One region of the Pararhizobium sp. DWP3-4 genome, then DNA from elsewhere that is predicted to be linked to it. Evidence: predicted binding sites of a transcription regulator. Region 1 holds the regulator's gene; each other region holds the start of a gene.
What was found. Region 1 encodes PhoB, which activates phosphate uptake and scavenging genes when phosphate is short. Its sites were predicted from a motif close to TGTCATNNANCTGTCAT; they were not measured.

Region 1 (7,600 bases):
ATCGGGAACAGTACGAATGACCGACATGACATCCTCCGTACAGTCCGCCTTCGTGCGCCCGGCGCAGACAAGACGCGATATCGGCATCAAGAAGCGCTATGCCGCCGAACGCCGCTTCAAGGCTTACGGCTTGACCGCCATCCTGATCGGCCTGTTCTTTCTGTTCGTTCTGCTGTGGACCGTCGTCTCCAAGGGCTACACGGCTTTCCAGCAGACGGCGATCACCCTGCCGATCGAGTTTTCGGAACAGATCGTCGATCCGAAGAACGAGCGGGGCGCCAATCCTGCCAAGCTGATGACGGCGAACTATCCTCTTCTGGTGCGTGACGCGCTGGTGAAAGCGCTTGGCATCGATCCGGCCAACAAGCCGCTCGTCAAGCAGGCGACGGACATGGTTTCGGCCAGTGCCCGCACCCAGCTGCGCGATCTGGTTGTTGCCAATCCGGCCATCATCGGCACGACCGCCAATGTTTCCCTTCTGGCGGAAGGCAATATCGACAGCGCCAACAAGGGCCAGATCGACCTGACCGTTGCCGAAGCCAACCGCAAGGTGAAGGATCAGCAGCTCGAATGGATGAAAAAGCTGACCGAAACCGGCGCGATGGCCAAGCAGTTCAATACGGGCCTGTTCACCTATGGTGCATCGAGCCGTCCTGAAGCTGCCGGTATCGGGGTCGCCGCTCTCGGTTCGCTCTATATGATGCTGATCGTCCTGGTGCTTGCCCTCCCGATCGGCGTTGCAGCATCGATCTATCTGGAAGAGTTCGCACCGAAGAACCGTCTGACCGATCTCATCGAGGTCAACATCAACAACCTCGCGGCCGTTCCGTCCATCGTCTACGGTCTGCTTGGCCTGTCGATCTTCATCAACTTCGCCGGCATGCCCCGTTCGGCTGCCGTCGTCGGTGGTCTGGTGCTGACATTGATGACGCTTCCAACGATCATTATCGCCACCCGTGCAGCCCTGAAGGCGGTTCCGCCATCGATCCGCTCGGCAGCTTTGGGTCTTGGCGCTTCCAAGATGCAGACGATCTTCCACCACGTCCTGCCGCTCGCCATGCCGGGCGTCCTGACAGGCACCATCATCGGTCTGGCGCATGCGCTCGGCGAAACCGCGCCGCTGCTCCTGATCGGCATGGTGGCCTTCGTCGTCGATTATCCGGGCTCGCCGATGGACCCGTCCACTGCTCTGCCGGTCCAGATCTACATGTGGGCCAACGAAGCCGAACGTGCATTTGTCGAACGGACTTCGGGTGCGATCATGATCCTCTTGATCTTCCTCGTCGTCATGAACCTTGGCGCAATCCTGTTGCGGCGTCGCTTTGAGCGGCGCTGGTAGTGAGGTAGAAACATGAACATGATGTCAGAAGCAGCAGTTGAAAAGGCGCTGGACCAGAAAATGAACACTGTTCCCTTCAAGATGATCGGAAAGGACGTTTCGGTTTATTACGGCGAGAAGCGTGCGCTTTTCGATGTGAACCTCAATGTTCGCGAAAACACCGTCACCGCGCTGATCGGCCCGTCGGGCTGCGGCAAGTCGACATTCCTGCGGACGCTCAACCGCATGAACGACACCATCGACAGCTGCCGCGTTACCGGCAAGATCACCCTCGATGACGGCGACATCTACGACCCGAGCATCGACGTGGTGGAACTTCGTGCCCGCGTCGGCATGGTCTTCCAGAAGCCCAACCCGTTCCCGAAGTCGATCTATGAAAACGTCACCTACGGTCCGAAGATCCACGGTCTCGCCCGCACCAAGGCCGAACTCGATCAGATCGTCGAGTCAAGCCTGCAGAAGGCCGGCCTCTGGAACGAGGTGAAGGATCGCCTGCATGAATCCGGCACCGGCCTTTCCGGTGGTCAGCAGCAGCGTCTGTGCATTGCCCGCGCCGTTGCCGTCAGCCCGGAAGTCATCCTGATGGACGAGCCGTGCTCGGCGCTGGATCCGATCGCGACCGCCAAGGTCGAGGAACTGATCCATGAACTGCGCACGAACTACACGATTGTCATCGTCACGCACTCGATGCAGCAGGCCGCCCGCGTTTCGCAGCGCACCGCCATGTTCCACCTCGGCAATCTCGTCGAGGAAAACGACACCGACAAGATGTTCACCAATCCGGACGACCAGCGGACCCAGGACTACATCATGGGCCGCTTCGGCTGAGGACTTAGCTTGCCACCCTGTCATGAGGGCAGGGTGGTGGCCTTCCAACCCGGATTGTGATCGCAAGGAAAAACAATCATGTCTACGCACATTGCTTCCGTCTACGACGAAGATCTGAAGTACCTGACCCGGCGTATCTCCGAGATGGGCGGCCTGGCCGAACAGATGGTGGCCGAATCCGTGCGCGCGCTGGTCAATTCCGACTTGGCGCTTGCCCAGAAGGTCATTTCCGACGACGCCATTCTCGATGAGGCCGAGCGCCAGATCGGCGAAAAAGCAATCGTCACCATCGCCAAGCGCCAGCCGATGGCTGCCGACCTGCGCGAAATCATGGGATCGATCCGCATTGCCGCCGATCTCGAGCGGGTCGGCGATCTCGGCAAGAACAACGCCAAGCGGGTCATCGCCGTATCGACCGCCAGCCTGCCGCGTCAGCTGGCCCGCGGCCTCGAGCATCTGGCCGAGCTTGCGCTCGTTCAGCTCAAGGAAGTGCTCGACGTCTATGCGTCGCGTTCGCCGGAAAAGGCCAACAGCATCCGCGAACGCGACAACGAGATCGATGCGATCTACACGTCGCTTTTCCGTGAACTGTTGACCTACATGATGGAAGATCCGCGCAACATCACGCCTTGCACGCATCTCTTGTTCTGCGCCAAGAACATCGAGCGCATCGGCGACCACGCCACCAACATCGCCGAAACCATCTATTATATGGCGACCGGCGCGCAGCCTGTCGGCGAGCGACCGAAGGACGATACGGCCAACACGGTCGGCGCGATCGGTAACTGATCACGCGATAAAGTAAGTAAATTCTTACGCACTGATTGCGCGAGCGACCGCTGGAGCCGCTCGGCAAGCCTTCGGCCATCCGGCCGGGCGCCAAGGAGCTGAACTGAATGTTGCCAAGAATTGCCGTCGTTGAAGATGAAGAGGCGCTCAGCGTCCTCCTCCGATACAATCTTGAGGCCGAAGGGTTTGAAGTCGATACGATCAATCGTGGCGACGAGGCGGAAATGCGCCTGCAGGAACGCCTTCCCGATCTCCTGATCCTCGATTGGATGCTGCCGGGGGTTTCCGGCATCGAACTGTGCCGCCGGCTGCGCCAGCGCTCCGAGACAGAGCGCCTGCCGATCATTATGCTGACGGCACGCGGCGAGGAAAGCGAACGTGTTCGCGGGCTCGCCACCGGCGCCGACGACTATGTGGTCAAGCCGTTCTCGACGCCCGAACTGATGGCGCGGGTCAAAGCGATGCTGCGCCGGGCCAAGCCCGAAGTGCTGTCAACGCTGCTGAAATGCGGCGATATCGAACTCGACCGCGAAACCCATCGCGTCCATCGCAAGACCCGCGAAGTTCGTCTCGGACCGACCGAGTTCCGCCTGCTGGAATTCTTCATGGCCTCGCCCGGCCGTGTCTTTTCGCGCTCGCAGCTTCTGGACGGCGTCTGGGGCCACGACATCTATGTCGATGAGCGCACCGTGGACGTCCATGTCGGACGCCTGCGCAAGGCGCTGAACTTTTCCAACATGCAGGACGTGATCCGCACCGTGCGCGGCGCCGGCTATTCGCTCGAAAGCTGAGCGCCGTACAGGGAAGAACCGTCAGACACTGCCGAGCGGTTCGCCAATCTCTATGGCGTGACCATCCGGATCATAAAGGCGGAAGACCCTCTGCCCCCAGGCTTGCGTCTCGATGGGGTGGATGAGGTTTACATCGCCGGCAATGCGCTCGAAAAGCGCATCCAATTTATCGTGTTCGAAATAGAGCAGGATATTTTGGCGGCCATAGGGCTCGGGAATGACTGACGAATGTCCCCAGATCGTCGTTTCCAGGGATTTGCCGTCATGGATGGCAAATCCCGTTTCAAACATGATGAAATTGCCGAAGTCTCGGCTGATCACCAATCCCAGTATCTCGCAATAGAAAGTCTTCGAGATGCCAATATCCCGCACGAACGGGATGGGATTGACGAAACGCACGGCCGATCCGGCCTCAGCGGGCCCGGCGACGCTCGCCGGACGGCTGGTAGGCAAGCTTGGCGTGGAATGTGCAGTAGGGCGATGTGTCCGGGGAATCGTTGCCGCAGAAGTGGAACTCGTCCTTCATCGGATCGCCGATCGGCCACTTGCAGGTGCGGTCGGTAAGCTCGGTCAGGACCAGGCGGCGCGACATTGGAACGACAACGTTATTGCCGGCCGGTGCTGCTTCCTGATCCTCGCTCGCGCCGATTTCCACTTCTTCCTTCATGACGGTTGCACCGGCGGTGCGGGTCACTGTGCGGGTGGCGGTCATGCGCGACGCTGTGTAAGTCGGTGCACGCGGCGCAGCGGACGGTGCTGGACGTTTTGCACGTGCCGTTGCAGTGCTGCCGCCGGCCTTGGCGCGGCCCGGCAGGCAGAGACGGTGGACCTTGCCGATGACGGCGTTACGGCTGACGCCGCCGAGCTGTGCAGCGATCTGGCTCGCGCTCAAGCCTTCGGCCCACAATTTCTTGAGTTTTTCGACCCGCTCGTCAGTCCAATTCATGGTCTTGTCTCCATTCCCAGCGTTGGTGATGGTCGAATCCTCCACCGAGCCCTGGATGTGATCCGAGGCTGAAACGCGATAACACTTTTGGTGACTAGGTCCGCCGCATGCGTTCTAGTAATTGTTTCTTAACGTAGAGCCCGGGGGACTCTCTGACAAGAGTCCGGGGAATCTCACCGAATCGATTTCTGAGTTTTCCCCAACTTGCTTGCGATGCGTGGCATTTTTGCAAGGGTATCCGGCTAAAAAAATTGCGTCCGTTGTATAGCCGTGAATTGCCGGAAATCATGGGCTTTTGTTGACATCGCAGTGCGAAGTGAAGATAGTGCCCCTGCCGCCGAAAGGCGGCATTTTGATTTTTTGCGGGTTGGTCACAGCCCTGTCGACGACGCCGATTGTACAATTGCCGTGATGGTTTGAGGAGACATGCGCCATGGCCGATGCCACGCCGCTTTATGACACATATGCACGCGCGCCCCTGCGCTTCGAGCGCGGCGAAGGCGTCTGGCTGATCGCCGAGGACGGTACCCGATATCTCGATTTTGCTGGCGGTGTGGCGGTTAATTCGCTGGGGCACGCACATCCGCATCTTGTGTCGGCATTGAAGGAGCAGGCAGACAAGGTCTGGCACCTCTCCAACCTTTATGAAGTTCCCGGCCAGGAAAGCCTCAGCCGCCGGCTGACGGAAGCGACGTTCGCCGACAAGGTGTTTTTCACCAATTCCGGTGCAGAAGCGCTGGAATGCGCCATCAAGACGGCGCGGCGCTATCATTTTTCCAAGGGCCAGCCGGAAAAGTTTCACATCATCACGTTCGAAGGCGCCTTCCACGGCCGCACGCTGGCGACCATCGCCGCCGGTGGGCAGGCAAAGTACTTGGAAGGCTTCGGCCCGAAGGCGCCGGGCTTCTATCAGGTGCCATTCGGCGACATGGGCGCCCTGAAGGCTGCCATCAGCGAAGAGACCGCTGCGATCCTGATCGAGCCGATCCAGGGCGAGGGCGGTATCCGCACGGTACCGAAGGAATTCATGCAGGAATTGCGTGCCCTTTGCGACGAATACGGCCTGCTGCTCATCCTCGACGAGGTCCAGAGCGGCGTCGGCCGGACCGGCAAGCTGTTTGCGCATGAATGGGCTGGCGTCACCCCGGACATCATGGCGGTCGCCAAGGGCATCGGCGGCGGTTTCCCGCTCGGTGCCTGCCTTGCGACCGAGGACGCGGCGTCCGGCATGGTCGCCGGCACCCATGGCTCGACCTATGGCGGCAATCCGCTGGCCATGGCCGTCGGCAATGCCGTTCTCGATGTCATCCTTGCCGACGATTTCCTGCAGAACGTCCGCGATGTCTCGCTGGTCTTCCGCCAAGGGCTTGCCTCGCTGGCCGATCGTTTCCCCGATGTCATCGAGGAAATCCGCGGCGAAGGCCTGATGCTCGGCATCAAGGCCAAGGTGCCGTCTGCCGATCTGCTGAAGGCCATCCGCGCCGAAAGACTGCTGGCGGTGCCAGCGGGCGAGAATGTCATACGCCTGCTGCCGCCGCTGGTGACGACGGCGGAAGAAGCCCGTGAAGGCCTGGCGCGGCTTGAACGCGCCGCCGAACAGCTGACAACGGAGCGACGACAGGCATAGGCCTGAACGACGCTTCGCCAACACGCTGAAAAAACACAGGACTTTGAATAGAATGGCCGGTACCAGACATTTTCTCGATCTTTCTGCCATGACGACAACCGACTTGCGGTCGATCATCGAGGACGCCCGCGTCCGCAAAGCCGACACCAAGGCCGGAACAGCCGAAAAGCCGCTGGCCGGCAAGATGCTGGCGATGATCTTCGAAAAGCCCTCGACCCGTACCCGCGTGTCCTTCGATGTCGGCATGCGCCAGCTCGGCGGGGAGACGCTGTTTCTGTCCGGTACCGAAATGCAGCTCGGCCGCGCCGAGACCATCGGCGACACGGCTAAGGTCCTGTCCCGCTACGTCGATGCCATCATGATCCGCACCACCGATCATAACCGGCTGTTGGAACTGGCCGAGCACGCCACCGTGCCTGTGATCAACGGCCTGACGGATGCGACGCATCCCTGCCAGATCATGGCCGATATCATGACGTTCGAGGAACATGCGGGGCCGGTCAAGGGCAAGACGATTGCCTGGACCGGCGACGGCAACAACGTGCTGCATTCCTTCATTGAAGGTTCGGCGCGTTTCGGCTACCGGATGAACATGGCCGTGCCGCTCGGCTCGGAGCCGGACGACAAGATCCTCAACTGGGCCCGCAACAATGGCGGCGAGATCAAGCTCTATCACGATGCCGATCAGGCCGTGGACGGCGCCCATTGCGTCGTCACCGATACCTGGGTGTCGATGAACCAGGAACACCGCGCCCGCGGCCACAACGTCTTCCAGCCGTTCCAGGTCAATGCCCAGCTGATGGCGAAGGCCGACAAGGACGCGATTTTCATGCACTGCCTGCCGGCCCATCGCGGCGAAGAGGTGACGGACGAGGTCATCGACGGCAAGCAGTCGGTTGTCTTCGACGAGGCCGAGAACCGTCTGCATGCGCAAAAGTCGGTTCTTGCATGGTGCCTCGGCGCTCTCTAGCAACTGTCGCGCAAAAGTGCCTAGCGGCAAAGCAAACCTGAAAGATCGCGGCGCTTTTGCCGGCTTGCCCGGCATATTGAAAACCGGGTGGTGGCACACGATCTAAGCAACACGTTGAATGACCGGCAGGCGGCACGTCCTCCTTTGCCGGCCATTCGTATTCAGAAATATCCATCCATCCGCGCCGCCGTCCTCCATGGAGGCGGCTGAGCGAACGGCCGTTTTTTCAGGAACGATCTGGACAAAGCGGGCTTGCGCAGGATCAATAGAAAGCATCGGACAGCGCCCCGGCCTTCATGGCGGGAAAACG
Region 2 (7,600 bases), on a different contig from region 1:
TGACAGCGCTATCATTCTGGATGCCAATGAAGGATGGACGGAGGTCAATCTTGCCTATCATTTTGATGTCTGCGCCGAATCAGGCGTCGCGCTGATCGAACAGCCCCTGCCCGCCGGAGATGACGCCCTGCTTGCATCCGTTCACCGCCCGGTGCCGGTCTGCGCCGATGAAAGCGTCCACAAGACCGAAGATCTGCCGAAGCTCGTGGGGCTCTACGATGCCGTCAATATCAAGCTCGACAAGACCGGTGGCCTCACAGAGGCCTTGCGCATGCGCGATGCGGCGCGGGCGCTGAACCTCAAGATCATGGTTGGCTGCATGGTCGGCACGTCGCTCGGCATGGCGCCGGCTGTGCTTTTGGCGCAGGGCGCCGATTTCGTCGATCTCGACGGACCGCTGCTTTTGGCCCGCGACCGCGAGCCCGGCCTGCGCTACGCCGATTCGCTGGTCTTTCCGCCCCTTCCTGCCCTCTGGGGCTGAAGGTACCAGGCGGCAAAGGCAGAACAGCAACCGATGAAGGCAACGACGGACATCGAATAGAATCCGTGGACGCCGAACCAGGTATAAAAATAACCAGATGTGAAGGTAAAGATCGCCGAGAATACGCCGGTGTAGAAGAAATACAGTCCCTGTGCCGAGGACTCCTGCTCTTCGGGAACCCGCTGCACAAGAATGTTCTGCATGCCCGTATGCATGATCGCATAGGTGAACGCGTGGAAACATTGCAAGGCGAAATAGCCACCGAAGCCGAGGTCCATCGGAAAGATGATCCAGCGCACGACGGCAAGCACGCAGCCTGAAAAGATCATCGTCCACAGGCTGAACCGCCGGATGATCATCTTGGCGCAGAAGAACATGAGAACTTCGGCAGCGACCCCGGCGCTCCACAACAGGCCGATCTCGGTGCCGGTAAACCCGATATGCTGCCAGTAGATCGCCGAGAAGGCGAACAGCATCGCGTGGCTGCCGTTGACCAGCGTCACGCCGATCAAAAGCAGTTGCAAATCGAGTTTGCGCAACGCCTTCGGCGGCGGTTCCGTCAGCGTCGTCAAGGTCGATGGCCGGCGCGGTTTTCCGACGCGCGGCGCGATGAAGGTCAAGAGAATCATCAGGATGAAACCGCCGGCCATCGCAGGCAGCACCATCGAGCCGCCATACCACCCGACCATCACGCCGCCCAGCATCGTTGCCCCGATGAAGGCGACGGATCCCCAGACGCGCATGGTCGCATAATCGTAGCCCCAGCGGCGCACGCCGGTCAGCGCGATCGCCTCGACGATCGGCACATAGGGCGCATAGACGCCGCCCTGCACGGCATAGATGATCAGCACGAACCAGAAGCTATGGGATACGAACAGCGCCAGCGCCGTCAGTAGCGACAGGACGGCCGACCAGATCAGAACCTCGGCGCGCTCGCCGATCCTGTCCGCCAAAAGCCCGACAAGAGGCGCCGTGATGACGCGCACGAACATCGGCAAGGCAAGGATGATGCCGATTTCGAAATCGCTCAGCGACAAGGTACTCAGCCAGACCGGAAAATACGGCATGGCAAAACCGTTGACGACGAGAGGCGCGCAGAAGAGCAAGGCGATGCGCGGCACGAAATAGCGCGGCGCTTCCTCGTGAAAGGGAGGCGGAGATGAGGGAATCATGGAAGGACCTGACAGTTGCGTCCATGATTTATCACGACGCCCGAGAACAGCGCCAGCGGCTAGTTTTCCCTACTCTCGCAGATACCTGCGGTTTTATGCCGCCTGTTGCGAAAGAGCCCGTGCCATCATCATTTCCACTTCGGCCGTGTCTTCGCGAACCGCAGGCACGTTGCTCAATTCCCGCCAGGTGATCAGCTCCATGGTCCCGTCATGGTGCTCGGCTATCGCGGTGCAGCTTTCCACCCAGTCGCCGGTATTGATGTAGCGGATGCCGCCGATATCCTCGATCACAGCGTGATGGATATGGCCGCAGATGACGCCGTCGGCCTTTTCGCGGCGCGCCTCGTCGGCGACCACACGCTGAAATTCGCCGATGAAATTGACCGCGTGCTTGACCTGCTGCTTCGCCCAGGCCGAAAACGACCAGTAGGGCATGCCGAGACGGCGGCGGATGGCGGCAAGCCCGATATTGATGACGATCGCTGTGTCATAGGCCCAATCGCCGAGATAGGCGAGCAGGCGGGCATTGCGCACCACCACGTCGAATTCGTCACCATGCAGCACCAGATATTTACGGCCGTCCGCCGCCTCGTGCATGTGGCGCTGGGCGACCTCGATGCCGCCGAAATGCACGCCCGGGAAATCCCGCATGAACTCGTCGTGATTGCCGGGAATGTAGATGATGCGGCTGCCCTTGCGCGCCTTGCGCAACAGCTTCTGGACGACATCGTTGCACGATTGCGGCCAGTACCAGCTGCGCTTCAGCCGCCATCCATCGACGATATCGCCGACGAGGATGATCGTCTCCGCCTCGGTGGCCCGCAGGAAATCGAGGAGGTAGTCGGTCTTTGCGGCTTTCGATCCCAGATGAACGTCGGAAATGAACAGGGTCCTGAAACGCCGCGGTTCTTGCTCTTTCTCGGTCATCTTGCCTCGCAACGGTCTATCGTGCCTCTCTTCTAAGCCTTCAAAAACAGACTCTTGTTTCAGGAGCATGACAGCCTGTGGAACCACCGGTAACGCCGGAGAAACACCTGTTCCTGAAAACCAGGGATAAACGCCCGTTTCGAAACTGTACGGAGCCGCCTTTTCATGCAAAAAGAGCCGCGACGAATAGGTAGGGAATACGAATATGAGCACCGGCGACAAGGCCAAGACCCCAGCGGCTCCTGCAAGCGGCGACCTCGATGAACAGGCGCTGTTCTTCCACCGCTATCCACGCCCAGGAAAGCTCGAGATCCAGCCGACCAAACCGCTCGGCAACCAGCGCGACCTGGCGCTTGCCTATTCTCCGGGCGTCGCAGCCCCCTGCCTTGCCATTCGCGACGATCCCTCGACCGCCGCCGACTATACCGCCCGCGCCAATCTGGTCGCGGTGGTGTCGAACGGCACGGCGGTCCTCGGTCTTGGCAATATCGGTCCGCTCGCCTCCAAGCCGGTGATGGAAGGCAAGGCCGTCCTGTTCAAGAAATTCGCCGGCATCGATGTTTTCGACATCGAGATCGATGCGCCCGAAATCGACCAGATGGTCAATGTCATTTCGGCCCTTGAGCCGACCTTCGGCGGCATCAATCTGGAAGACATCAAGGCGCCGGAATGTTTCGAGGTCGAACGCCGGTTGCGCGAGAAGATGGATATTCCGGTCTTCCATGACGACCAGCATGGAACCGCGATCATCGTTGCCGCCGCCATTCTGAATGGGCTCGAACTGGCCGGCAAGGACATCGCCAAGGCGAAGATCGTCACGTCCGGTGCAGGTGCTGCGGCGCTTGCCTGCCTCAATCTCCTGGTGACGCTCGGCGCCCGGCGCGAAAACATCTGGGTCCACGATCTCGAAGGTCTCGTCTATACCGGCCGCGAAGTGCTGATGGACGAGTGGAAGTCGATCTATGCTCAGGACAGCGCCAACCGTGTCCTGGCCGACAGCATTGCCGGCGCCGACGTCTTCCTCGGCCTTTCGGCTGCCGGCGTCTTGAAGCCGGAGCTTCTGGTGCAGATGGCGGAAAAGCCGCTGATCATGGCGCTTGCCAACCCCAATCCAGAGATCATGCCGGAACTGGCGCGTGCGGCCCGGCCGGACGCGATGATCTGCACCGGCCGGTCGGACTTCCCCAATCAGGTCAACAACGTCCTGTGTTTCCCCTACATCTTCCGCGGCGCGCTCGATTGCGGTGCCCGCACGATCAACGAGGAAATGAAGATGGCGGCCGTGCGGGCCATCGCAGCCCTTGCCCGCGAAGAGCCGTCCGACGTTGCCGCCCGGGCCTATTCCGGCGAAACGCCAGTGTTCGGCCCGGATTACCTGATCCCCTCGCCGTTCGATCAGCGCCTGATCCTGCGCATCGCGCCGGCCGTCGCCAAGGCAGCCGCCGACAGCGGCGTCGCCAACCGGCCGATTGCCGATTTCGACGCCTATCTCGACCAGCTCAACCGCTTCGTCTTCCGCTCCGGCTTCATCATGAAACCGATCTTCGCCGCCGCCAAGAATGCCCAGAAGAACCGGGTGATCTTTTCGGAAGGCGAGGACGAGCGCGTCCTGCGTGCCGCCCAGGTGCTGCTCGAAGACGGCACGGCCCGGCCGATCCTGATCGGCCGCCCGCATATCATCGAGACCCGCCTCAAACGCTACGGCCTGCGCATTCGTCCGGACGTCGATTTCGAGGTGGTCAATCCGGAAGGCGATCCGCGCTTCCGCGACTATGTCGACGATTATTTTGCGCTGGTCGGCCGCCTCGGCGTCATTCCGGAAGCAGCCCGCACCATCGTGCGTACCAACCAGACCGTCATCGGCGCGCTTGCCGTGCGCCGTGGCGAAGCGGATGCGCTGATCTGCGGTGTCGAAGGCCGCTACAGCGCTCATCTCCGCGCCGTTTCCCAGATCATCGGCAAACGCGAGGGCGTGCTCGACTTCTCGGCACTCAGCCTGCTGATCTCGCAGCGCGGCGCCACCTTCCTCACCGACACCTACGTGACCTTCGATCCGACGGCCGAGGAGATCGCCCAGAAGACTGTGATGGCCGCCCAGGAAATCCGCCGCTTCGGCATTACCCCACGCGCGGCTCTCGTATCGCATTCCAACTTCGGCTCGCGGGATTCGCAAAGCGCCTTCAAGATGCGCAAGGCGATGCAGATCGTCCGCGAACTCGCACCCGATCTCGAAGCCGACGGTGAAATGCACGGCGATTCCGCCATTTCGGAAACCTTGCGCCGCCGCGTCATGCCCAACAGCACGCTGGCCGGAGAGGCCAACCTCTTGGTCTTCCCCAATCTCGACGCCGCCAATATCACGCTCGGCGTCGTCAAGACGATGACCGACAGCCTGCATGTCGGACCGATCCTGCTCGGGACGGCCCTGCCCGCGCATATCCTGTCGCCGTCGGTAACCTCGCGCGGCGTGGTCAATATGGCAGCGCTGGCCGTGGTGGAAGCCTCCTACCCGGCTTGATTTAAACTCGATTGAGCCGGCTTTAAGCCGGCTCAATCGAAATGTAATTTTGCTCAAAAATACAATTTTAAATTGTAAAATTTAAGAAATTTCTATTAACCAAAGATTGCACTAGACAAAGTCTAGAAACCATTATCATGGTAAATTCCCTTAAATAAGAGGGTATTTGCAGCATGACTGACCAACAGGCATTCTTTGACCTGCTGGACATTATGGAAAACGAAAAACTCGTTGAAGCAAAACGGTTTTTCGCCCTGATGCGCAGCACTTTCTGTATTGCAAATCTACTGTATGCCGATGTCGATGTTCTGGCGACAGGCTTCGCGATTCACCGGCTACATCATACCTTCAGTACCTGCGCGGCCAGAACCTATCTCGATGAAGGATTTCGGCGGATCGACCCTATCCTTCGGCTTACCATGGGCGGCATCAGGCCGGTGGACTGGTCGGCCGCCCGCCAACTTCATCCGGAAAGTGAACCGCTCTTTTCCGCCGCCGTGCGATTGGGGCTTGGCATCGACGGTGTGACGTTGCCACTTCCGACACCCACACGCCGCCTGGCCTTTTTGGCGATCCATGCCGATGTCCCAGCAGAAGAGTGGTCGGCCTACCGGCGCAACCATTTGCGCGACTTTCAACTGCTGGCCAATCTTTTCCACGCGTCCGTTCTGGAAAACGACAGCCGGATTGAGCTTTCGGAGCATGGTGCCAAGATGTTGACCCATCGTGAAACAGAAGTGCTCGGCTGGACCGCTGCCGGCAAGAGTTATTGGGAAATCGGTACGATCCTCGGCATTTCCGAACGCACCGTCCGCTTCTTCATGACCAATGCCCGCCGGAAGCTGAACGTCGTTTCCAATACACAGGCTGTTGCCCAGGCCGTCCGTCGCGATCTCATTCCCACGTTCTGATTTCCCCACGCGGCGCTGCGCGCGCCAGCCCGATATCACCTCCCCTGTTTCTCCTGACGGGATGTCCTTGCGGACCTCCCGTCAGGAGAAACATGTCTGCGTGCATTGGAAACCTGTCACTACCGACAGTTATGCCGGCCGGCGATCCCTGACAGCATTTGCTCCTCGCATACGAACACAGGAGCAAACAATGATCAGGATTTTCAATCGTAACACCGGCAAGCAGCATCCGCGCGATCTCGACGCCATGTTCCGGCTGCGCAAGCGTGTCTTTCACGATTTTCTGAAATGGGATGTGTCGCTTCGCGGCGACTGGGAGATCGATCACTATGATGATGCCAATCCACTCTACGTGCTCTCCTATTCGGAGCAGACGGGCCGCCTGCGCGGTGCGCTGCGGCTGCTGCCGACGCTTGGACCCAACATGCTGGATGACACGTTCCCGATCCTGCTTGGTGACAATCCGCAGGTGCGCAGCGCGTCCGTCTGGGAATCCAGCCGTTTCTGCATCGATCCGACCATCTCGCAGGATCGCGGCTCCAATCAGGTGACGATTGCGGCGGCGGAACTGATGTGCGGCGTTGGCGAACTCGGGCTGTCATCCGGTCTCAGCCACATCGTCACCGTCACCGATGTCTTCCTGGAGCGCATGTTCAGGCGGATGGGCTGCCCCGGCGAGCGCATCGGAGAGCCGCAGCGGATCGGTTCCGTCTACGCCGTGGCCGTTGCCTGGGAGGTCACGCCCGACCTTCTGGAACGGATGAAAAGCGTCGCGGAAATCGGCGGATCGGTGCTGGAAAGGCCAATGTCCCTGGAAACCGCCCGGGCGGCATAATTGCCTTGCCCCGGGAGAGCCGCCGATTGTGGCTCTCCCGCCTCGCCTCGCATTAAACTCCCGCCTGCCGTTAACGCTGCCAAGCAGCAACCGTTGCAGCACCGTGGAATGACGTTATGATAAGGGCAAAGTCAGAGTGCGCAGGATGTTCCTTCGTACCCGGCACGTGCCGGTATGCTCAGGCGAGAGAAACACGTGACCTTCCGTTCGAAATCCTTTGCGGCGCTGATCGCTCCGCTTCTTCTGGTCATGACGACCACGGCCGATGCCTCGGCTGTGTGCGAACGGCTGAATGCCCGCCTTGCCAGCCTGCCGAAGATCGTTGCCTCCAATGCCAATCTGCGCGACTACACCAGCGCGATCTCCCGCCAGAACCTGGATCTGCGGCAGGCCCGCAGCGATCTGAGACGGCTGGGATGCAGTTCAGGCAGCGTCATCATTGTCGGTGGCCCCAACGAAGACGCCTGCTACAGCCTCGACGCCGAAATCTCTCAGATGGAGATGGATCTCGAAACGCTGAAAGCCCGTCGGCAGAATCTTCTGGAAGGCGGCGCCAGCGACATCACCCGGCGGCGCATCCACGCAGCGCTTGCCGCCAATCGCTGCGCCGAGGAGGAGGATGAAGTCCTCAGTGCCGCCGTCGAAGAGCCGGAAACCCACCGCAACATCCTGAACGATCTGCCGCCGATCAGTGAAGACGAGCCGGACATGCGCGGCAGCAACGCCGACTTCACCACGCCGGATGACGGCTTTGGT
Region 3 (7,600 bases), on a different contig from region 1:
AGTCACCACCAATCAGGATGCGGCGGCTGCCGAAGGCATCGATGTGATCGAATTCCACGTCCAGACCAATCCGGGTACCCGGCCCGGGCCGATCATGAAGGTGGCGTCCGGCGGCGAGCTATCGCGCTTTCTGCTGGCGCTGAAGGTGGCGCTCGCCGATCGCGGTTCGGCCCCGACGCTGGTTTTCGACGAAATCGACACCGGCGTCGGTGGCGCGGTCGCCGATGCCATCGGCCAGCGGCTGAAGCGGCTGTCGAAAACCGTGCAGGTTCTTTCCGTTACCCACGCGCCGCAGGTGGCAGCGCGTGCCGCAACGCATCTTTTGATTTCCAAGGGACCTTCGGCGGAAAAGGCCGAAACGATCTCCACCCGCGTCGCCCGCATGGACGACAAGGCCCGCACCGAAGAGATTGCCCGCATGCTGGCCGGCGCCTCGGTGACCGACGAGGCGAGGGCGGCTGCAGCGCGGCTGTTGGCGGGGAACGTGTAGTTTTTACCCTCCCCTTGAGGGGGAGGGTCGGCACGGAGTGCCGGGGTGGGGTGATCCTTTGTGCTCACCTAACGATCACCCCACCCGCGCGTTCCGCGCGACCTCCCCCTCAAGGGGAGGTGGTTTTCACCATCTTCCCATTCTGCGAAAATTCTCTAAAACGACTCTCAAATCAGGAGTTTCCGCATGTCGACCGTATCCACTGCCGTTGAAGATTTGACGCTTGAAGATGCGGTTATCGAGCTGGAACGGCTGGCTGGCGAACTGGCCCATCACGACGGGCTCTATCACGGCAAGGATGCACCGGAGATCTCGGATGCGGACTATGATGCGCTGAAGCGGCGAAACGAGGAGATCGAGGCGCGTTTTCCGGAGTTGGTCCGCTCCGATAGCCCGTCGCGCAAGGTCGGTGCAGCGCCATCCGGCATCTTCCAGCAGATCACCCATGCCCGGCCGATGCTGTCGCTCGACAACGTGTTTTCCGACGAGGACGTGCGGGACTTTATCGGTAGCGTCTACCGGTTTCTCGGCCTGCTGCCCGACAATTCGATTGCCTTTACGGCAGAGCCGAAGATCGACGGCCTGTCGATGTCGCTGCGCTATGAGAACGGCAGGCTGATCAGCGCCGCGACGCGTGGCGACGGCACGACGGGGGAAAACGTCACCGCCAATATCCGCACCATCAAGGAAATCCCGCAGACCCTGCCAGCCGATGCGCCTGCGATCGTCGAGGTTCGCGGTGAAGTCTACATGGGCAAGAGCGACTTTCTGGCACTCAACGAGCAGATGGTGGCAGAGGGCAGGCAGACCTATGTCAACCCGCGCAACACGGCGGCCGGATCGCTGCGTCAACTCGATCCAACGGTCACTGCCAGCCGCAAGCTGAAATTCTTCGCCTATGCCTGGGGTGAGATTTCCGAGATGCCGGCCGATACTCAGTCCGGGATGGTCGCGGTATTCAAGCGCTGGGGGTTCCCGGTCAATCCGCTGACGCAACGTCTGTCTTCGATCGAGGCTATTCTCGAACACTATAATGACATCGGGCTGAAACGCCCCGATCTCGACTACGATATCGACGGCGTCGTCTACAAAGTCGACCGGCTGGACCTGCAGCAGCGCCTCGGCTTTCGCTCGCGCTCGCCGCGCTGGGCAACGGCCCACAAGTTTCCGGCCGAGCAGGCGTTCACCACTGTCGAAAATATCGACATTCAGGTGGGCCGCACCGGTGCCCTGACGCCGGTGGCGCGGTTGACACCGGTGACTGTCGGCGGTGTGGTCGTGACCAATGCGACGCTGCACAATGCTGATTATATCGAAGGCATCGGCAATGGCGGCGAGCGCATCCGCGAAGAGGATCACGATATCCGTATCGGCGATACCGTCATCGTCCAGCGAGCAGGGGATGTTATCCCGCAGGTGCTGGATGTGGTGATGGAGAAGCGCTCGGCGACGGCTGAGCGGTATCAGTTTCCGAAGATGTGTCCGGTCTGCGGCAGCCATGCCGTGCGCGAGAGAAACGAAAAGACCGGCAAGCTCGATTCCGTCACACGCTGCACCGGCGGGTTCGTCTGCCGTGCGCAAGCGGTCGAGCATCTGAAGCACTTCGTCTCGCGCAATGCTTTCGACATCGAGGGACTGGGCTCGAAGCAGATCGGTTTCTTCTTCGAGGCCGACGATCCGGCACTGTCGATCAAGACCGCGCCCGACATCTTCACGCTGGAAAAGCGGCAGAACGCCTCGGCGCTGACCAAGCTCGAAAATATCGACGGGTTCGGCAGGGTCAGTGTCCGCAAGCTTTATGACGCGATCAATGACCGGCGCCAGGTGGCATTGCACCGGCTGATCTATGCGCTTGGCATCCGCCATGTCGGCGAAACCACGGCGAAGCTTTTGGCGCGCTCCTATGGCAGCTATGCGGCGTTCGCGGATGCGATGAAGGCCGCCAGTGATATCGCCTCGGAAGCTTGGAGCGACCTGAATACGATAGACGGTATCGGCGATGTCGTTGCCCGCGCGATCGTCGAGTTCTTCAAGGAACCGCGCAACATGGATGTGGTGTCGCGCCTCTTGGAGGAGGTGACGCCGCAGGATGCCGAAGCGCCGGTTGCAAGCTCGAGCCCGGTCGCCGGCAAGACCGTCGTTTTCACCGGATCGCTGGAAAAGATGACGCGCGACGAAGCCAAAGCCATGGCCGAACGGCTGGGCGCCAAGGTCGCGGGCTCCGTGTCGAAAAAGACCGATCTTCTGGTCGCAGGCCCCGGCGCCGGCTCGAAACTTGAAAAGGCCCGCGAACTCGGCGTCGAAACCACCGATGAGGACGGCTGGTTTGTCCTAATCGGTGGGTAATACCCATTCCTTTGCCTTAAGAGCTTTCCCCGTTCCCCTGTCTTCTCTATGACGGCTGCCAGATTTGTGACAGTTTCGTGACAACGCGAAGATAGGTGGATGAACAATGCTGGGTTGGTTTCGCAAGCTCTTGCCGCGCGAGGACAAGTTCTTCGAGCTTTTCGAATCGCACTCGCGCACCGTCGTCAGCGCGGCCGATGCTTTGAAAGCATTGCTGGCCGGCGAGGGTGACCTTGATGCCCATTGCGACAGGATCGTGGCCCTTGAAGATCAGGCGGACGCAATCACCCGCGATGTCATGCTTGCGGTCCGCCTCAGCTTCATCACGCCGTTCGATCGCGGTGACATCAAGGACCTGATCCAATCGATGGATGATGCCATCGACATGATGCACAAGACGGTCAAGACCATCCGCCTGTTCGAGCAGACGAGCTTTGACCCGGGCATGCGCGAAATGGGCGTTCTGATCGCCGATTCCGCCAAGCTGGTCGCGGAAGCGATCCCGCTGCTTGATCGGATCGGCGCCAACGTGCCGCGCCTGACCGCCATTGCCGAAGAGGTCAACCGGCTCGAGGAACGTTCCGACCAGCTGCACGACGAAGGTCTCAAGGACCTGTTCCGCCGTCACGGTGCCTCCAATTCGATGGCCTACATCATCGGCAGCGAGATCTACGGCGAACTTGAGAAGGTCGTCGATCGCTTCGAGGACGTCGTCAATGAAATCAGCGGCATCCTGATCGAGAACGTCTGATGGACGCGACACTCGCTTTACCGTTGCTCATCGCCCTGATCGGCGTCGCGCTGTTCTTCGATTTTCTCAACGGCCTGCACGACGCCGCCAATTCGATCGCCACGATCGTTTCGACGCGGGTTCTGCGGCCGCAATATGCCGTCATGTGGGCGGCATTCTTCAATTTTATCGCTTTCCTGTTCTTCGGCCTGCATGTTGCCGAGACGCTGGGAACCGGCATCATCGACCCGTCCATCGTTACGCCGCAGGTGATCTTCGCCGCCCTGATGGGGGCGATCATCTGGAATATCGTCACCTGGATTTTCGGCATTCCGTCAAGCTCGTCGCACGCGCTGGTCGGCGGATTGGTTGGTGCTGGCCTTGCCAAGACCGGCGGCGATGCGATCGTTCTCTCCGGCCTTCTGAAAACCGTGGCTGCCATCTTCATGTCGCCGATGATCGGTTTCATGCTGGCGCTGCTGCTCGTGCTGATCGTTTCCTGGGTCTGCCTTCGCCGGACGCCGTTTGCCGTCGATCGCAGCTTTCGCGGCCTGCAGTTCATTTCGGCCTCGCTCTACTCGCTTGGTCATGGCGGCAACGACGCGCAGAAGACCATGGGCATTATCGCCGTTCTGCTGTTCAGCCAGGGCTATCTCGGCGACACGTTCTACGTGCCGTTCTGGGTGGTCATCACCTGCCAGTCGGCCATGGCGCTCGGCACCTTGTTCGGCGGCTGGCGTATCGTCCACACGATGGGTTCGAAGATCACCAAGCTCAATCCGATGCAGGGTTTTTGTGCGGAAACCGGCGGCGCCATCACGCTTTTTGCCGCCACATGGCTGGGCATTCCCGTCTCGACCACGCATACCATTACCGGCGCCATTATCGGGGTTGGCGCGGCCCGGCGTGTCTCGGCGGTGCGCTGGGGGCTGGCGGGCAATATCTTGATTGCCTGGGTAGTCACACTGCCGGCGGCGGCGCTGATCTCCGCGCTGTTCTATTTTGCTGCAGGACTGCTTTAACATCTGAAGCGCGGCTAGAATCCAGAAGATCGCGCCGCGCTTCAGTGCATCCTGCCGGTGATTTGACCGGTGAAGCCTTGAGCAAGGAGCATGGCGGTCTGATCCGGTGGCAGCGCCTTGCCGTAGCGATAACCTTGACCGGCCTTGCACCCAAGCAGCCGCAAGCTGATCTCCTGTTCCTCGGTCTCGATGCCTTCGGCGATCGTTTCCAGCCCGAGTTCGTTGCTCATCATCAACATTGCCCTGGTGATGGCCGCATCATGCGGGTTTTCCGTCATCTCGCTGATGAATGACCGGTCGATCTTCAGTGTCGTCAGCGGAAACCGTTGCAGCGAACTCAGGGACGCAAAGCCAGTACCAAAATCGTCGAACGCGATGCCCACGCCGAGATCGCGCAGGTGGTGCACGGCTGCAAGAGCGTTGTCGTCGTTGAGGAGTGCGATCGTTTCCGTGACCTCCAGGCCAAGCGCGCACGGGGGGAGATTGTGCTCGGCGAGCGCGTTTGTGACATGCTGGACAAGGGTGGCGGCGCGATACTGGGCTGCGAAGAGATTGACGCTGACCTTGATGGGCGGCAGGCCGCTTGCCCGCCATGCCGCCGCCTGGCGGCAGGCTTCGCGCAGAACCCACCAGCCGACCGGCAAGGCAAGCGAGCTTGATTCCACCGCCGGCAGGAAGCAGGCGGGGTAGAGCAGGCCATGCTGGGGATGCTGCCAGCGGATCAGCGCTTCCACGCCCAGGATATGCCCGTCTTCCAGGCAGACCTGCGGCTGATAGTACAAGACCAGTTCGCTGTTCTTCAGCGCGCGCAGGAGCTCGTCCTGTGTAGCCCTGCGGGCAAGCGAATCGCTGCGCATCTCGGGCTCAAACATCAACATGGTGCCGCCACCGGCCTGCTTTGCCCGGTAAAGCGCGAAATCGGCGCTGGCCAGCAGCTCTTCGGCATCGGTGCCATGGTGTGGCGCGAGCGCGATGCCAATGGTGGCCGCGAGCTGGAAAACGTTGCCGCCAACATCGAACGGTCCTTCGAAGGCCGTCAGAACCGCATCGATCGTGACCATCGCTTCATCGGCGGGCCTGTCACCGGGCAACAGGATCGCGAATTCGTCACCGCCGAAGCGCGCCACGGTGACATCGGCCGCAAGAACCGATGGCAGCCGGACGGCGACGGCCTGCAGCAATGCGTCCCCGACGGCATGGCCGAGGCTGTCGTTGACATCCTTGAAGCCGTCGAGATCGAGCAGGGCAACGGTCGCGGCCCGGTTTTCAGACAGCACCTCCTGCAGCAGGTTTTCAAAGCTGTGCCGGTTGCTGAGGCCCGTCAGCGTATCCTGATTGGCCATTCTGAGCAGCCTGGCGTCTCGCTCGCGCCGGTCGGTGATGTCGCGGATGACCGCCCCCATGCCGACGCCGCGCTCGTCGTTCCAGAGCGACAGCGAAATTTCGATCGGCACCTCGGTCTGGTCGCGTTTGCGGGCGACCACTTCGACCGTCTTGCCGATCAGTTTTGTCGTGCCCCCGGCCAAGACCCGCGCCAGGCCGGCATGATGCGCACCGCGAAACCGGTCGGGAATGATGATGTCGATCAGCTGGCCGACCATCTCGTCCTGACGATAGCCGAAGAGGTTCAGCGCCGCACGATTGACGAACTCTATCCGCCCGGCCGTATCGATCGCGAAGAAGGCCAGTTCCGTCGCGGCGGAAAAATTCATCACCGTCGAGCGGATGATCTCCGTCCGGCGCAACCGTATCTGTTCCATGACCAGCGTGCCGAGAAGGTCGAGCGTCGTCCGTTGCCGTTCTCCGAAATCGCGGCGCGGCACCGTATCTGCAATGCACAATGCACCGAGGCGGAAGCCCTTATCGGTTGTCAGAGGGGTACCCGCATAGAAACGAAGGAAGGGCGCTCCCGTAACCATGGGATTATTGGCAAAGCGGGGATCTTCCAGCATATCATCGATAACGAGGACCTGGCCGCTCTCGATCGTATGGGTACAGACGGATATGCAACGGGCGATGTCGGGGACATTGATCCCATGCATCGCCTTGAAACGCTGCATATCTTTTTCAACCAGCGTGATGAAGGCCATCGGCGCATCGAAAAGCTGGGCCGCGAGGTTTGCGATCGTGTCGAACCGCGGTTCGGGTGCCGTTCCGGCGATCCACAAGTTCGACAGAGCCTCCAGCCGGTCGCGCTCCAGCGTGCCGTCCGTATCCTCGTCAGCCGTTTCAGTGCCCATTCGAAATCCCGATTTGGCTCAGTGGCAGTGGCATTATCCCCGCCGGCTATCGACGATTGCGGGGCGGTACTGTCTCAAAGTAGTCAGAACCCGTTATCAACCACTGAAGAAATAGTGTGCCTTTTATCAAATATCACTTTTGCGTGTATTATGATATGATTATGGTGCCGTGCTTTCGATAAACGCCGTCTGACGGATATTCCCGCATGCGGTCACATGGCAAGTGTTCCATCTGCTGCCGGCATGGCGGACGGAAATTGGCCCGTTTTGGCGCATCCAAACTGACGAGGTTCCTCTACAAATTCGGCGCGACACCTGCCGTCAAATAGTGTCCTATGGGGCAGGCGGTCAAAGAACTGCCGGTGTCAACCAGAACCCGAGGAACACGCAAGCGATGAAACTGGCTACTCTGAAAGACAGTACCCGCGACGGCAAACTCGTCGTCGTCTCCAAGGATCTGACCCGCTGCTCGGAAGTCGGCCATATTGTCCGCACCCTTCAGGCCGCACTCGACGACTGGGCGCATGCCGGTCCCCGGCTGGCACGCGTTGCCATCGGCCTCGAGACCGGTGCGCAGCCGACCATGCGGTTTCACGAGCATGATGCCGCTTCGCCCTTGCCACGGGCATTTTTCTGGGCCGGCGGCTCCGGTGGTTTTACCGGTCCGCGCGATCCGATCTCGGTAAAGGAGGGGGCTACGAATATTTCTGCGACCGCACAGCTCGCCGTCATCGTCGATGACGTGGACGTGCAGGCGGGCGCGGACGAGGCC
Region 4 (7,600 bases), on a different contig from region 1:
GTCGCAGTTGACAGCGGCATGACTGTCGGGCGATCTGGGCAGCTCGAAACAGCGGAAAATCGCAAAATGTCTGAGCCTGCCCCCGGCGCCGTCATCGTCATTTCCAGCCATGTGATTCGCGGGTCCGTGGGCAATCGCGCTGCCGTCTTTGCGCTAGAGACGCTGGGTTATCCGGTCTGGGCCTTGCCGACGGTGATCCTGCCCTGGCATCCCGGCCATGGCCCCTCGACGCGAGTGACGGTCGGCCCTGATGATTTCGACAGGTTGATCGACGATCTGATCCGCGCCCCGTGGACGGGAGAGGTGCGGGCTGTTCTCTCCGGTTATCTCGGTGCCGCCCATCAGGCGGACGGTGTGGCGCGGCTGGTCGAGGCTTTGCGGGCGAAGAATCCGGACCTGTTTTATGCCTGCGACCCGGTAATGGGCGATGTCGGCGGGCTGTACGTGCCTGAGGCCACGGCGATCGCGATGCGCGACCGGTTGCTGCCATTGGCCTCGCTTGCCACGCCAAACCGGTTCGAGCTGGCCTGGCTCTGCGGCGCCGAGCTTGAGACGAACACCGCCATTCTGGAAGCGGCCCTGTCGCTCGGGCCGTCGCGCATGCTGGTGACATCTGCCATCCCGATGATGAATGGCGGCACCGGTAATCTCTATCTGTCCGGCAATCATGCGCTGCTGGCCGAGCATCGGCTGATCGACAATCCGCCGAACGGGACTGGCGACCTCTTGGCGGCCTTGTTCGTTGCCCGGCTTCTGGAAGGCTTGAACGAGGAGCGCGCCTTGCAGCTGGCAACCGCCAGCGTCTTCGAGATCATCGCGCGCACGGGCAAGCGCGGTGCCGATGAGTTGACGCTCGAGCGGGACGCGTCCAGTCTTGCGACGCCGATGGCGATGGTTCAGATGCGCCGGTTGCTGCATCCCGGTCAGAAACGGCGCTCCTGATATCGTTCGGCCGATCTACCCTCTTGCCAGCCCATGCCTTGAGCGAATAAACCGTTTTTCACCCACGCAAACCAAACGGAGAATTTCGGATGTAACCGGCGGCGCGGGCTGCCGTAATTTGCCTGTGTGCGGCGCACAAAGATGGTATGTGCTGCAGAGCCGACATGCGAATGTACATCTCAATTGTCTAAATAATTGGAGTGATCAAGCATCATGCAGCGTTTCCCGGACTATTTGCTGAACGGCTACAACAATTTCATGAGCGGCCGCTTCAGCGAGCAGCAGCAGCGCTACAAGGCCTTGGCCGAAACCGGTCAGCAGCCGAAGACCATGGTCATTGCCTGTTGTGACAGCCGCGCGGCGCCGGAAACCATCTTCGACAGCGGCCCCGGCGAATTGTTTGTGGTGCGCAACGTCGCCAACATGATGCCGCCTTACGAGCCGGACGGCCAGTATCACTCGACATCGGCGGCTCTCGAGTTCGCCGTGCAGGTGTTGAAGGTCAGCGATATCGTCGTCATGGGCCATGGCCGCTGCGGGGGCATCAAGGCAGCACTCGATCTCGATGCCGAACCGCTGTCACCCGGCGATTTCATCGGCCGCTGGATGAACCTCCTGAAGCCCGCTGCCGAGCAGATCCACAACAACGAATTGATGACTGCGGCCGAGCGCCAGCGGGCGCTGGAGCGGGTCTCCATCCGCAACTCGATCGCCAACCTGCGGACCTTCCCGTGCGTCAAAATCCTCGAGCAGCGCGGCAAGCTTCAGCTGCACGGCGCCTGGTTCGACATTTCGACCGGCGAACTGTGGGTCATGGATAGCAAGACCGGTGATTTTGCCCGGCCCGGCATGTGATTTTTCTACCTTTGCCCGGTGCCTCTCCACACTCCGTCATTCCCGGCTCGACCCGAGAATCTGGTTATGTCGATGTGGGAACCCTCGGTGAGGGCATGACCTTTGCGCCGTTGCGCCGCTGATGGATCCTCGGATCAAGCCCCGGGGGTGACGAAGCGTGGAGCGGCGCATCGTTCCAAAAAGCCGCCTTCTCCCACCTCATGAAAACAAAAAATCCGCAGCCCGTTTCCGGACTGCGGATACATTCATCCCGTGGACGGCTTGATCAGCCGCCGTCGATTTCGGCGCCGATGATGGCGATTGCCTGCTGGTAGACGCTGGCGGCATTCCAGCCCTGGATCGCGCCGAAATTGGCCTGACCCTGCTGATAGCCGGCGCCGGCGCTCCAGCCATGGCCGCGCAGGAAGTTGGCGGTCGAGGCAAGCGCGTCCGCCTTGGAGCGAACCATGTCGATATGGCCGCTACCGTCGCCATCGACGCCGAATTTCAGCACATTGGCCGGCAGGAACTGCGTCTGGCCGATTTCGCCATGGGCTGCGCCGCGTGCGTCAGGGCTGAGGTCGCCGCGCTGCACAAGCGTCAGGGCCGCATAGAGCTGGTCGGTGAAAAAGTCGGAACGGCGGCAGTCAAACGACAGTGTCGAGACGGCTGAAAGCGTGTGTTCCTTGCCCATGAAACCGCCGAAGCCGGTTTCCATGCCCCAGATCGCGATGATCGGGCCAGCCGGAACACCGTAGCGCTTTTCGATGGAACTGAAGAGAGCGGCGTTCTGCGCCTTCATCTTCTTGCCGCGCGAAATGATCGTCTGGCCGCCACGCTTCTGCATGAACTGGCTCAGCGACAGCTTGAAACTCTTCTGGCCCCGGTCGGCACGGATCGTTGCCTTGTTGTAGGTGACGTTGGCGAAGGCCTTGTTCAGCACCGCCGGGCTGATGCCGCGGCCTGCGGCTTCGCCCTTGAAGTCCTCGACCCAGGCGTCGAAGCCTGCCGATGTGTTGCTGCATTGTGCAGCCGCTGCCACTGACGGCAGAATTGCTGCCGCAATCATCGCCGTGAAACCTGCCAGTACGCACTTTGCCTTGCGCATGAAATACCCCGTATTGCCCGAATCCAAAATTTATGACCGCAAAATGCCAGTCTTTGCGGTTTCTGTCACGACGTTGCTACAGTATTGAGAGGCCGCGTTTCACGTGAATCCTCCTTTTGACTGTGAAAAAACGTCACAGTTGCCTTTTTACAAAGAAACCCCGCATCCCGTTAACGGATCATGCGAGGCTTTTCACCCAATCGCGACGATAGAAACCAAAGGCTGGTCGCATCTCGATCGGGTATAATCGGATAAAACTTTATATTTTCTAATCAAGCAGCCTGTTTCTTGGCCTTGATCAGGCCGCGATTGACGAGGAGCTCGGCAATCTGGATGGCGTTGAGGGCAGCCCCCTTGCGCAGGTTGTCGGAAACCACCCAGATATTCAGGCCGTTCTCGACGGTTGCGTCCTCGCGGATGCGCGAAATATAGGTCGCATCTTCGCCGGCGCTTTCGTAAGGCGTGATGTAGCCGCCGTTTTCATGCTTGTCGATGACGATGCAGCCGGGCGCTTCGCGCAGGATGTCGCGGGCTTGGTCGGCGGTGATCTCGTTTTCGAATTCGATATTGATCGCTTCCGAATGACCGATGAACACCGGAACGCGCACGGCCGTGCAGGTCAGCTTGATCTTCGGATCGAGGATCTTCTTGGTTTCGGCCATCACCTTCCACTCTTCCTTCGTGTAGCCGTCTTCCATGAACACATCGATGTGCGGGATGACGTTGAAGGCGATGCGCTTGGTGAACTTCTTGCTTTCCATCGGATCGGCGACGAAGACGGCGCGGGTCTGGTTGAACAGCTCGTCCATGCCGTCCTTGCCGGCGCCGGAGACCGACTGGTAGGTGGAGACGACGACGCGCTTGATCTTGGCAAAGTCATGCAACGGCTTCAGCGCCACGACGAGCTGGGCGGTCGAGCAATTCGGGTTGGCGATGATGTTGCGCTTGGTGAATTGGGTGATGGCGTCGGGGTTGACTTCCGGAACCACCAGCGGCACGTCCTGATCGTAGCGCCAGGCCGAGGAGTTGTCGATGACGACGCAGCCCTGCGCGCCGATCTTCGGCGACCACTTCAGCGATACGGCGCCGCCGGCCGACATCAGGCAAATGTCGGTGTCGGAAAAATCGTAATTTTCGAGGTTCTTGACCTTCAGCGTCTTGTCGCCGAAGGACACTTCGGTGCCCTGGCTGCGGGCCGAGGCCAGCGCCACGACTTCGTCTGCCGGAAAACCCCGTTCTTCGAGGATGTTCAGCATCTCGCGGCCGACATTTCCGGTCGCGCCGGCAATAGCAATCTTGAAACCCATTGTCTTTGCTCTCTTTCTGTCTCTCCACGGGGCTTTGGGGGAAACCCGCCGGCCAAAGGCGCGGGTTTCAGGTCCCCGGCCGTGCCGGGGAGAGAGCGGTGGCCAGAGACGTCAGACGGTTTTCGTCGTCGTTTTGGCCGTTGTTTTGGAAGATATCGAGAAAGAACGAACCCGCCCGGCAGCAAATGCCGGGGCGATCAGCGCAGCGATGGCGTAACCAAAACGGTGCATGGTGGGTCCTTTTCCGCTGCTGCTCATACGCGGTTTTGGCGCGGAGTCAACAGGCAAGCAAGAAATGACGGTCGGCAAGGCACGCCGTCAAAACGTTACGGAAGTGTCATGCCGTTGTCATCGCGGGTGCCTATTGCGGGCCGTCAGCTCGAAAGCAAACCAAAAAGGGGTTTTCCATGCGTATGCTTCTGTCGGCGCTTGCCGCCACGACAATCCTCGCTGGTGCCGCACAGGCCACCACCGTTTATCCGCTGGATCGTGCCACGATTCTCGCTGGCTCGCCCTTCGATTTCAAGGTCGAGTTCAAGTCCGCCGTCAAGCCGGAAGACGTCAAGATCACCGTCAATGGCCAGGATTACAAGACGGTTCTGGGCAAGCAAGCCGAATTCGTCGCCGAAGAAAAAGGCAAGGACGACAAGGTCCTCGGCTCTGCCCTGATTGCCCGTGATCTCGTTCTGCCGACCGAAGGCGCCTATACGATCGAAGTGACCGCCGGCTCCGAATCGAAGTCGGTGACCTGGGACGTCTACAATACCGGCGAAACCCAGAAGGCCAAGAACATCATCTTCCTGCTCGGCGACGGCCTGTCCGTGGCCCATCGCACCGGCGCCCGCATCATGTCGAAGGGCATGACCGAAGGTAAGGCCAACGGCCGCCTCAACATGGATGACCTCGACCATATGGCTTTCGTCGGCACGTCATCGACCGAAGCGATCGCCACCGACAGTGCGAACACCATGTCGGCCTACATGACCGGCCATAAGACCGCCGTCAACGCGCTGGGTGTCTATGCCGACCGTACGCCCGACAGCTTCGATGACCCGAAGGTCGAAACCATCGCCGAAGCCATCCGCCGCCAGACGAAGAAGTCGATCGGTATCGTCTCGACTGCGGAAATCGAAGACGCGACGCCGGCTGCCGTCGTCGCCCATACCCGCAAGCGCGGCGACAAGGAGCAGATCGTCGGCATGATGTTCGACGTCAAGCCGGATGTCATCCTCGGCGGTGGTTCGGCCTATTTCCTCGGCAAGGACGTTCCGGGCTCCAAGCGCAAGGACGACAAGGACTATATCAAGCTGTTCCACGACGCCGGCTACACGCTCGCAACCGACAAATCCGAGCTTCAGACCGCAACCGGCACCAACACAGGCAAGATCCTCGGCCTCTTCCACACCGGCAACATGGATACGGCGCTGGACCGTGAGTTCCTGAAAAAAGGCACGGTCGAAAAATTCCCGAACCAGCCCGGCCTGGTCGATATGACCAAGGCGGCGCTCGGGGAATTGTCGAAGAACGAGGAAGGCTTCTTCCTGATGGTCGAAGGCGCCAATATCGACAAGATGTCCCATCCGCTGGATTGGGATCGCGCGCTGGTCGAAACCATCGAATTCGACAAGGCGGTCGGCGTTGCCCGCGAGTTCGCCGCAACCCATCCCGACACGCTGATCGTCGTCACCGGCGACCATGCCCACGGCGTTTCGATCATTGGCACCATCGATGATGAAAAGCCCGGCACCGAGATGCGCGAAAAGGTCGGCACCTACGCCGAAGCCGGATTCCCGAACTATACCGACGAAAACAAGGACGGTTATCCGGACAAGGTCGACGTCACTCGTCGCCTGTTCCTCAGCGCCAACAACGGCCCGGATCACTACGAGACCTTCCGTCCGAAGCTCGATGGTCCGTTCGTTCCGGCAATCCAGAACGAGAAGAAGGAATATATCGCCAACGAAGCCTACAAGGATGTTCCCGGTGCCGTCTTCGTGCAGGGTAACATTCCCAAGAGCGGCGATAGCGGCGTGCATTCGGTCGATGATGTCGTCCTGCAGGCAGCCGGTCCGGGTGCCGAGGGCTTCAAGGGGTATATGGAAGAAAGCGACATCTACCGCGTTCTCGCCGATACCCTGGCTCTTGGCGTCAAGCAGACAAACTGATCCATAATCGCGTCCGGCGGGCTGGTGAGACAGCCCGCCGTCAGGTGACTGAGGACCGACTTTGATGCGGTTGTTGGTGGGTGATACTGATACTCAACCGTCGTCATTCCTGTGCTCGTCACAGGAATCCAGTCAGCCCAAGTCTTTGGGCTGAAAGAGTCTTTTGACCCGACAGACGTCGGGTCACTGGATCCCCGCCACAAGGGCGAGGATGACGGGTTTGGAGAGCGCCCAATGCGAAAAATCCCCTGGAGAGGAATTGGGCTCTCATTACGACCGTTACCGAATGATAAGAATGGACTTCGTTAGCCGGGTTTCCGTTTCCCGGCCTGATATCATAAGTTAAGGTGGACGCCCGATGACCGGTCCCTTTGCGAGAACCACGCGCCGCGATGCGCTACGCCTCTTGGCCAGTCTGCCTTTGCTGGCGGCTGTGCGTCCGGCCGCAGCCGCCGTTCCGTCTCTGTCGTTCGATGAGCTCTACAGCAAGTTCGGCGTTCTCGGGCTGGAGTTCTCCGAAAAGGTGAAGTCGCTCGCCGGTCAGGACATCACCATCAAGGGTTTTATGGCACCGCCGCTGAAGGCCGAGGCCGCATTCTTCGTGCTGACCGAAATTCCCATGTCGCTCTGCCCGTTCTGTTCCTCGGACGCCGACTGGCCGGACAATATCGTCGTCGTCTATCTCGGTGAAAAGCAGACATTCGTGCAGCCGTCGCAGACGATCGAGGCGCGCGGGGTTCTCGAATTCGGGTCATGGACCGATCCCGAAACCGGTTTTGTCAGCCTGCTACGGCTGCGCAATGCCGAATACGCGTCGGTCTAACACCATGCTTTCGCTCGATCTCAATTCCGTGTCGGTTTCCTATCCGGGCCTTCCCACACCGGTTCTCGATATCCCTTCGCTGTCCATCGCCGCAGGCAGCCGTGTCGCGGTCACCGGTGCATCTGGCTCGGGAAAAAGCACGCTGGTCAATATCCTCACCGGGCTTGAACGCTGCGCACGCGGCGGCTCTGTCCAATGGGGCGGAACCGATATCGCCCTTATGCCGGAACGCAGCCGCGATCGCTGGCGCGGCGCGCATATCGGCCTCGTCATGCAGGATTTCCATCTGTTCCCGGGCTTGAGCGCGGTCGATAACATCCTTCTGCCCGCCCGCCTATCGCGCGCGATGAAACCGGGTTACCCGGATCGGGCGCTGATGCTGCTTTATGCCGTCGGTCTCTGCCGCGCCGACCAGAAAGTC

Region 2: ACP7E6_RS04190 (UDP-2,3-diacylglucosamine diphosphatase) is a predicted target of PhoB. The motif match lies at 2,637-2,653, and genes of this name have one in related genera.
Region 3: ACP7E6_RS02780 (DUF47 family protein) is a predicted target of PhoB. The motif match lies at 2,903-2,919, and genes of this name have one in related genera.
Region 4: ACP7E6_RS19680 (alkaline phosphatase) is a predicted target of PhoB. The motif match lies at 4,527-4,543, and genes of this name have one in related genera.

Annotation. Positions count from the first base shown of each region.
Region 1 covers NZ_JAFCXF010000002.1:743,072-750,671, reverse strand. The annotation lists gene pstC (phosphate ABC transporter permease subunit PstC) at 1-20, shown strand, start outside; gene pstA (phosphate ABC transporter permease PstA) at 17-1,339, shown strand; gene pstB (phosphate ABC transporter ATP-binding protein PstB) at 1,352-2,167, shown strand; gene phoU (phosphate signaling complex protein PhoU) at 2,246-2,956, shown strand; gene phoB (phosphate regulon transcriptional regulator PhoB) at 3,064-3,747, shown strand; gene ACP7E6_RS08885 (VOC family protein) at 3,769-4,146, opposite strand; gene ACP7E6_RS08880 (GcrA family cell cycle regulator) at 4,160-4,693, opposite strand; gene ACP7E6_RS08875 (aspartate aminotransferase family protein) at 5,127-6,320, shown strand; gene argF (ornithine carbamoyltransferase) at 6,373-7,290, shown strand.
Region 2 covers NZ_JAFCXF010000001.1:883,586-891,185, reverse strand. The annotation lists gene dgcA (N-acetyl-D-Glu racemase DgcA) at 1-481, shown strand, start outside; gene ACP7E6_RS04195 (MFS transporter) at 433-1,653, opposite strand; gene ACP7E6_RS04190 (UDP-2,3-diacylglucosamine diphosphatase) at 1,747-2,580, opposite strand; gene ACP7E6_RS04185 (NADP-dependent malic enzyme) at 2,786-5,098, shown strand; gene ACP7E6_RS04180 (LuxR C-terminal-related transcriptional regulator) at 5,272-6,009, shown strand; gene ACP7E6_RS04175 (acyl-homoserine-lactone synthase) at 6,200-6,844, shown strand; gene ACP7E6_RS04170 (DUF2865 domain-containing protein) at 7,019-7,600, shown strand, end outside.
Region 3 covers NZ_JAFCXF010000001.1:590,891-598,490, forward strand. The annotation lists gene recN (DNA repair protein RecN) at 1-490, shown strand, start outside; gene ligA (NAD-dependent DNA ligase LigA) at 677-2,836, shown strand; gene ACP7E6_RS02780 (DUF47 family protein) at 2,943-3,587, shown strand; gene ACP7E6_RS02785 (inorganic phosphate transporter) at 3,587-4,588, shown strand; gene ACP7E6_RS02790 (putative bifunctional diguanylate cyclase/phosphodiesterase) at 4,630-6,828, opposite strand; gene ACP7E6_RS02795 (fumarylacetoacetate hydrolase family protein) at 7,223-7,600, shown strand, end outside.
Region 4 covers NZ_JAFCXF010000007.1:256,981-264,580, reverse strand. The annotation lists gene pdxY (pyridoxal kinase PdxY) at 67-942, shown strand; gene ACP7E6_RS19695 (carbonic anhydrase) at 1,156-1,797, shown strand; gene ACP7E6_RS19690 (lytic murein transglycosylase) at 2,063-2,884, opposite strand; gene ACP7E6_RS19685 (aspartate-semialdehyde dehydrogenase) at 3,157-4,191, opposite strand; gene ACP7E6_RS19680 (alkaline phosphatase) at 4,599-6,356, shown strand; gene ACP7E6_RS19675 (hypothetical protein) at 6,715-7,179, shown strand; gene ACP7E6_RS19670 (ABC transporter ATP-binding protein) at 7,184-7,600, shown strand, end outside.